Linked DNA regions of Flavisolibacter tropicus. The protein of the gene in region 2 interacts with the protein of the main gene of each other region in a pairwise test. Links are inferred from orthologs where the notes say so. Each region holds a gene or a part of one and is shown on either strand. Other genes may lie near its edges.

Region 1 (4,022 bases), 2.5 Mb from region 2 along the record:
CCTACTAATTCAAAGCGATTCAGGTTGGCAAAGGTCTGTGCTATTGCTTTGATTGTATCGTAAAGCGGATAGTACAGATACTTTTGGCGAGCAGCATCATTTTCATAAATATATTCCAGGTCACGGCCAAAGGGTTCCAGTACCGGGAAAATGATCCGGCTTTGTGAAGGAATAACTGTAAACCCATCAACATAGTCAAACACACCATCGGGCTGCGGGTCATTCTGATTATTCAGGCGATCCAGGTTTACCAGATTCAAAATAGGCACACCACGGTATTCTTGCTTTAAGCTATCAAATGGCAAATAGCGCTTCTTACCCAAACTAGGTTCCTCGTACACTACATCCAGCTTAAAGTCCTCACGTTGCAACTGACCAAAGCCAACGCTGTACACGTTTTTCATCATCAGGTCCCAAATAGGAAGACCAGGGCGTTGAGATGTAGCTTTTAATAATTTTAAAAACAGCACTTTTTGAGTGTTACCACTGCTGTCGGGTGGTACATCCTGTGAAAAATCACCCACCTGGTAGATCTGACCATTATAGGTATACTGGAAAGCTACCCCCAGCACTTCATCAGGATTAAGCGCTTGGTTCAGTGACAGAAAACCAATACGCTCATTAAAATAATAATCCGTAGGCTGAAGCTTACGGGCAAATGTTTTTTCGAAATCCTGCACTGGCCTCAGCCCCATGGTGGTCAGTACATTTTGTATTTCTGATGAATTCCGGCCATTGGGCTGTTTTAAAATGGCGGTGTAAAGGTCATTGGAATTATTAGAAGGTAGCGATCCCGGCCTGCCGTTCCATGGACCATAGGTTGAATCTTCTCCTAAGTCCATCAGGGCAACAATGTCCCGGGTGTCAGTTGTTGCACCGGTACGATTGGTTACCCACACTTCCATACGAAGTATCTGGATGTTAGAACGCACCAGTGGCAGGTCTTTCATCGCCTTATTATAATTACGGCGGAAGTATTGACCTAATAAGAAGTGACGGTTCTCCTCGTATTCATCAGCCTTTATACTAAAGGATTGTGCGGCGGCACCACCTGTTAAACCCAACGATTGACGCTGAGAGCGCTGATTGGCCAACACACCTGTAACATACATTTTACCAAACTGCAATTGGGTCTTTACCCCAAACAACGATTGCGCACCAGGAATCAAGGTACCCTTTGATTGAAAACTAATATTACCTGCCTGGAATACCTTCAATACCTCATCTTCCTTACCCTGGTAATCCAGTTTCAGTTGGTTTTCAAAATCAAAGTTGGCCAGTGTATTATAGTTGATCGGCAGTTTGATCTTATCACCAATATTGGCATCTACCTGCAGCTGGGCGTTCATATTAAAATCGAAGCCCCCTGTTTTACGCGCCCGCTCTGGAAGGGTTGGGTTCTTTATATTTTGGCCCTGGTAGCCGGCAGCAATGTCTACATATCCCGACGGCTTTATGTCAATCTTGCCATTTCCCGTAATGCGGTTCATCCAGTCTTTGTTGAAACCAAAGTTGGGTTTTGCTGTACGGCGGTTCAGGTCAAACATTGTATTAGCCCGCTGACGGAAATAATCCGATTCATCCTTCCTACCCTGCAAGCGAATGAATTCATCCATAGAAAAGGTCATGGGAGTACGGTAATACTTATTGCCGACCTTTTCAATAACATAGTACTGCTTGGTTACCGGATCATATTCTACATTGCGCTTAATGAAGGAGGTATCTTTTAGATCAAAGCTATTTTGACGGGGATAGGTATAGGGGTCTCCTCTGCGATCTTGAAGTGGGTATTTAGTTGTATCTGAAGTATTTATAGGAAACTTTCCTTCACCCGCAAAGCGTGCATGCGCACTTGCTCCGCAGATAAAAGCAGATAATATGATAGCAGCTACCCGCTTCCGCAAGCTCTTGGAAGAATGGAAATTCAATGCGATCTTCTCCACAATTAGTAAATGAATGACGTTTTCTAAAGGGTTTGCAATGCTTTTTTGATCACTGCCTCTACACCGAGTTCCGGATTTTGGTCCAAAACCTTCTGAATCGCACTATCAGCCGCTTGCCGGTTTATTCCTAGTGCTATCAATGCATTTAACGCATCAGTACCAATGGTATTGCCTTTCCAAGGGGAAATATTTGCGTCGAGAGATTGTTTAGTCAGTTTATCCCTGAGTTCCAACACGATGCGTTCAGCTGTTTTTTTACCTATACCTTTTATAGCTTCCAGCATTTTAGCATTGCCTTGAACAATGGCGCGACTTAGTTCATCGGGTTTCATATAAGAAAGCATAACGCGGGCTGTGGAGGCACCCACGCCAGAAACTCCAAGTAACATCAAGAACATCTCCTTTTCTGCTACATCAAAAAAGCCGTAAAGAATATGGGCATCTTCGCGGACAATAAGGTGAGTAAGTAAGGTACCATTTTCCAAATCCTGGATTTTGGAATAGGTATTCAGACTAATATTGATTTCATAGCCAACGCCGGCTACGTCTACATGTACAGTTGCGGGTGATTTATGGGCAAAATGGCCTCTAACAAAAGCGATCATACGACGAAAATAAGCGAATAAAAACACTGTTCACAGCCTATAAATTCTTATACCACCTTAAAAGTTGGGCTTGTGAAATGTCAAATTAGAGGCGTTAAAGAAAGCTGCAAGCTACTAGCTGCACGCTTCAAGCGGCCCCTCCCGGCCTCCCAAAAGGGGATAAGTACCTCGCAAATAACCATAAGATGGAACAGCAATAAAATTGAAAAGAACTCCTTTAAGGAGAATGCTTTTGTGTTTTATGGTCTACGCCTTCGTAAGTTATCGATGACTACTTATTAAAGATTATAGCAATATCAGGCTGGGTCCTTATCGGGTTTTCTTCGATCTTGCTTCGATTCTTCTTCGATATTCGTTCGATACATAGAATCGAACAACTATCGAATCAGATAGGAACAAAATAGGATGTACCCCATCTCTTGGGCCTTGTTTTTTTGATTATTCCCTCCGCTACTCTCCTCCTTGAACATGGAATGTTGATTATTGAGCATTCAACATTTCCTCTCTGCCCCTCCAAATTCCAAAACCCTAATTCCCAATTCCTCCCATCATCCTTCATTATTCCTTGTTCCTTGTTCAATATTCTTCACCTTTCCTCCTTACCCTCTTTTCAACTCTTAGCGCTCTGCCATTACCCTTTAAATAAGAGAAATAACCTAAATCTGGCACCCTTTTGCCGACAATTCTCGTTAAACTCTGGACTGTGTACTATCTTAGCCCTCCTTTTTAAACTTCAGAATTGTAGCGATGACTTCAAAGATTACTGCAGCCATTACCGCCGTTGGTGGTTATGTGCCAGAAACAAAATTGACAAATGCCGACTTAGAAAAAATGGTAGACACCAACGATGAATGGATCCGGACACGCACCGGGGTATCCGAACGTCGTATTTTGAAAGGTGAAGGATTGGGATCTTCTGATTTGGCTGTACCAGCCATTAAACAGCTTTTAGAAAAAAGAGGGATCAGCGCTGAAGAAATTGAGTGTATCATTTGTTGCACGGTAACACCCGATATGGTGTTCCCGGCCACAGCTAATATCATTTCCGATAAACTAGGTGCTAAACATGCATTTGGCTTTGACTTGGGTGCTGCCTGCTCTGGTTTCCTATATGGCTTAACTATGGGCGCTTCCCTGATCGAGAGCCGCCGTTATAAAAAAGTAGTGGTAGTAGGTGTAGATAAAATGAGCGCTATAATTGATTATAGCGATCGTACTACCTGTATTCTATTTGGCGATGGCGCTGGAGCCGTATTACTGGAGCCTAATACAGAAGGCTTTGGCGTATTGGATTCTATTTTGAAAAGCGATGGTAGCGGCCGTCAGTTCCTGCATATGAAAGCAGGTGGTTCGGTTCGTCCGGCTACAGCTGAAACCGTTGCCAATAAAGAGCACTTTGTGTTCCAGGATGGTCAGCCAGTATTCAAAGCAGCCGTTAAGGGCATGGCCGATGTAAGCGCTGAATTGTTAGATC
Region 2 (4,213 bases):
TGGCCGCATTGTTGGTACTAACACTGGGCCCTCTATAACGGTAGATACCATTGGTACCTATATTGTGAGCCATCAATTGTTAGATGGCTGTAGCGCCTTTGCCAGCGATACAGTTATTGTAAGCAATGCACCAGTGGGTTGTACTACCTTACAGAATGGGTATCAATTGAAAGGGCGCATTCAGAATCGCAAATCCTATTTAAACTGGAAAGGCACTACCGGTGAAGGACAAACTTTTTGGCTGCAGCGCAGCACTGATGGAACCAACTTCAATACGGTGCAAACTGATTTTCCCCCTAACAATACAAGTGGATACAATACGGAAGATGATGTAAGCGGAATCAAAGCGCCTTCGATTTATTACCGGTTAATGATACGGGAAGCCTCGGGAAAAGTAAGCTATACGAATACGGTGCGTTTGCAAAACGAATGGCAGTCAGTAGGCGTGGTTGTATTTCCCAATCCGGCTACTGATAAAGTGCAGTTGTTGCTGCCGGCTGTAAAGCATACAGAAGCTTTTGTTAAGATATTTGATAGGGCCGGTGCTCTGGTATATATGGATAAAGTGATGTTGGGTGCATCTTCACAAGTATATGCTGTTAAAAATCCCGAACGCTGGCAGTCCGGACTTTACCTGGTGCAAGTGCAGGTAGGGGAGCTCAGCTTTACGCAGAAATTGATTCTGAATAATTCAGGTAAAACAGGCGAATAATGCCCCTACTATTATAAAATCAATATTTTTTTATCTTTGCATAGAATAGGCAACGCTTCGGTAACTACTGAAGCGTTGCTATTTTTTTCATATTACCCAAACGATTTTTGACTATGAGTGGTATTCAATACGTTACCAAAGAAACATTGGAACAAATGAGAGCTGAGCTGCAACGTATGAAAACGGTAGAACGTCCTGCAGCAGCAAGAGCTATAGCTGAGGCACGTGAAAAAGGTGACTTGCGTGAAAACGCAGAGTATGATGCGGCTAAAGAGGCTCAGGGAATCTTGGAGGCAAAGATCGCTCAATTAGATGGCCAGGTTGCTACAGCCCGTATTGTAGATGCCTCTACGATTGACACCAGCAAGGTTTCGATCCTGACAAAAGTAAAAGTGACCAATCTGAATACGAAAAAGCAGGTTACTTACCAGATAGTGAGTGAAGCTGAATCTGACCTGAAATCAGGAAAGATCTCTTCTACTTCGCCCATTGGTAAAGGCTTGTTAGGCAAGCAAGTAGGCGATGTAGCCGAAGTAACTGTTCCTGCAGGTGTTATTAAGTTCAAGGTAGAGGATATCACTATTTAATTAGCCAATTAGCTAATGTGCCGATTAGCTGATTGCTAAGTCGTTCACATCATCAGCTAATCAGCTAATCATCAAATTAGCTAATTATCATGAGCATTTTCTCAAAGATCATTGCCGGCGAAATACCCAGTTATAAGATTGCAGAGAATGAACAGTTCTTTGCCTTTCTGGATATTTTCCCGCTGCGAAAAGGACATGTATTGGTGATCCCTAAAATAGAAGTGGATAAGCTGTTTGACCTGCCGACCGACTACCTGTCGCAAATGCTGGTCTTTGCACAGCCTATTGCCACGGCTATTGAAAAAGCTTTTAAATGCAACCGTTGTGGTATTAGTGTGGTGGGTATAGAAGTGCCGCATGCACACATGCACCTGCTACCAATCAATTCGGCTAATGATTTGAACTTTACACAACCTAAGCTGAAACTTTCTGAAGCTGAATTAAAAGAAGTGCAGGAAAAGATATTGACCCAGCTTAACCTCAGCGCCTAAAGAGTAGCGCTTCGCGCTGTTTGTTTCACGCAGAGGCGCGGGGGACGCAGAGCGCGCCGGGGGCGCGGAGAGGGAGGAACCGCGGAGACACAAAGACACGAAGGGGCACAGAGAATAGGAAAAGAATTTAAAACAAAAGCACTCCACTTAAAGGAGTGCTTTTGTTTTATAGTTCATTCTTTCTTGAGCCTTGATCATTGAGTATTGAAAGTTGATTATTGAACATTCCTTCTTCATTCTTCCTTCCTTGTTCCTTGTTCAATATTCCTCTCCTTGTTAACTTTTCAACTTGTTAACCTGTCAACCTTCTCCTCCTAATCCTTCAAATCTGGAAAATCCTAGTTCTATCCTACTCTGTCCGGGTTTTCCTGCATAAACTTTTCCCAGCTGGAGACCGTTTTCTTCCGTGATGTTCTTTTGGGTGTGGGTAGTCCATCAGAAAAATGATGGCAGATAGCTACGGCCAAGGCATCCGTAGCATCAAAAGATACCAGGCCTTCTGGCAGCTGTACCAAGTGCTGCAGCATTTTAAACACCTGCTCTTTATCGGCATTACCAGTTCCGGTAATGGCTTGCTTTACCCGCTTGGGCGAATATTCCGCTACCGGTATATTCATGCTTAATGCGGCGGCCATGGCTACGCCCTGTGCCCGCCCCAGTTTGAGCATGGATTGTACGTTCTTTCCAAAGAACGGCGCTTCAATGGCAAACTCAGTAGGTTTATAAAGCTTTATCAGTTCTGCTACCTTGTCATAAATCAGGTGTAAGCGTTCGTAATTATCTTTTTTAGTAGGCAGTTTTAAAACGTTGATCTCTAATAGCTTGATCTTGTCTTTAACAATAGCTATCACACTATATCCCATGATTACGCTTCCGGGGTCGATACCTAAGACTATTTTATGCGGTTTTTCCAAGGCGGTGTTTATTTTTACCGCACATGCGGCTGAACAAAAATATTAAATTCCTGATCAATTACTTTTTGGGCCCGTTGCTATTTGCCTGGTTGTGTTTCTCTATTTACCAGCAGGTGAGCGGCCAGTCGCAGGTAGCGGCCACCTGGCTGCATTTGAAAGAAGCCCTGATCAATGGCAAAGGAGGTAACCTGGCACTGGCAATGTCATTAATGGTGGCCAATTGGGGACTGGAAACCGTTAAGTGGCAGATGGCTATAGCACCGGTACACCAGTTGCGCTTTTGGCAGGCCTTTAAAGCCGTTCTTTCTGGTGTAGCTTTTTCCATTACTACTCCTAACCGTACAGGCGAATATGTGGGACGTATGCTGTATATGCCAGAGGGCAAGCGGTTAAAAGTTATTGCTGTTACCTTGATCAGCAGTTGCAGCCAGTTGCTGATCACTTTTTTGTTGGGCACTATTGGATTGATCGTGCTAAAATCAGCATTGCTGAAAGCATGGCCTGCATTGGACGTTTGGTATCCTTACATTGTAACAGGCCTAGTCTGCGGTACTAGTATTTTAACACTGCTTTATTGTAAAGTTTCGCAACTGGAGCGGTGGGCCGAGCAATGGCTGAAACGTAATAAGTATCTTTATTTGGTAGAGGCGTTGCGCAATTATAGCATGCAACGTTTGGCTGCCATCTTGCTTCTTTCTTTTACCCGGTTTTGTGTGTTTGTGGTGCAGTATATTTTACTTTTTCATTTATTTGAAGTCCATATACCTGCAGTGACACTTTTTTGGATCATGAGCCTTATATTTTTAGGATTAGCCATTGTTCCAAGCATCACTTTAGTTGAAATCGGTGTCAGAGGAGAGATAAGCTTGTTGTTAGCAGGCTTGTATTCAAGCAATAACCTGGGTATATTACTGACGTCTGTGTCCATTTGGCTGATCAATCTGATCATCCCTGCGCTAGCTGGTAGTGTGTTGATATTGGGCATACGGATATTCAAAAAACGAAAAGAACGACAACAGGCGTATAAAGGAAAGCAGGCGGAAGTTTTATAAGGCGAATTTTAAAACTAATGGCGTCATGAAGCGATTTAAATCTGTACTGTTACTATTCGGACTGTCTATACTTGTGGGATTAAGAGCTGAAACGCCGGTACAGGAAACACCTGTCGAAACGTACGATACATTTTGCAGTATACGCAACAATTCTTTTTTGCCTGGCGAGGAACTGAAGTTTACCGTTTACTATTCTCTATTTGGTATTTATGTAAATGCGGGTCATGCTACCGCCGTTACTTCATTGGAGCATGTCAACAATAAACCCGTGTATCACGTGGTAGGAACGGGCGGATCTAACTCATCGTACAGTTGGGTAGGGAAGGTCAATAACCGCTACGAATCTTACATCGATACCATGACCTTTCAGCCGGTAAAGTTTGTTCGCAACGTGCACGAGAACAACCACAAGAAGTACGAAAATGTAACGTTTAACCGGGTGGCTAATACGGCCATC

The links. Proteins that work in one complex are often made in the same cells at the same time.
Region 1: the proteins of ruvC (region 2) and ruvA interact in binary tests that used the Escherichia coli proteins (3 or more experiments, as listed by UniProt). The link is inferred for Flavisolibacter tropicus from one-to-one orthologs.

The regions. Positions count from the first base shown.
Region 1 is NZ_CP011390.1:1,995,971-1,999,992, forward strand. Bases 758-3,499 are described here. They hold ruvA (Holliday junction branch migration protein RuvA), read right to left. Parts: upstream 2,549-3,499; coding sequence 1,967-2,548; downstream 758-1,966. Other genes in these bases: sov (T9SS outer membrane translocon Sov/SprA), read right to left, coding at 758-1,943; SY85_RS08425 (beta-ketoacyl-ACP synthase III), read left to right, coding at 3,296-3,499. Outside these bases: more of sov, read right to left, coding at 1-757; more of SY85_RS08425, read left to right, coding at 3,500-4,022. UniProt on the Escherichia coli protein: The RuvA-RuvB-RuvC complex processes Holliday junction (HJ) DNA during genetic recombination and DNA repair.
Region 2 is NZ_CP011390.1:4,494,044-4,498,256, forward strand. Bases 920-3,852 are described here. They hold ruvC (crossover junction endodeoxyribonuclease RuvC), read right to left. Parts: upstream 2,705-3,852; coding sequence 2,135-2,704; downstream 920-2,134. Other genes in these bases: greA (transcription elongation factor GreA), read left to right, coding at 920-1,299; SY85_RS19175 (HIT family protein), read left to right, coding at 1,389-1,790; SY85_RS19185 (lysylphosphatidylglycerol synthase domain-containing protein), read left to right, coding at 2,728-3,756; SY85_RS19190 (DUF3108 domain-containing protein), read left to right, coding at 3,782-3,852. Outside these bases: SY85_RS19165 (T9SS type A sorting domain-containing protein), read left to right, coding at 1-712; more of greA, read left to right, coding at 826-919; more of SY85_RS19190, read left to right, coding at 3,853-4,213.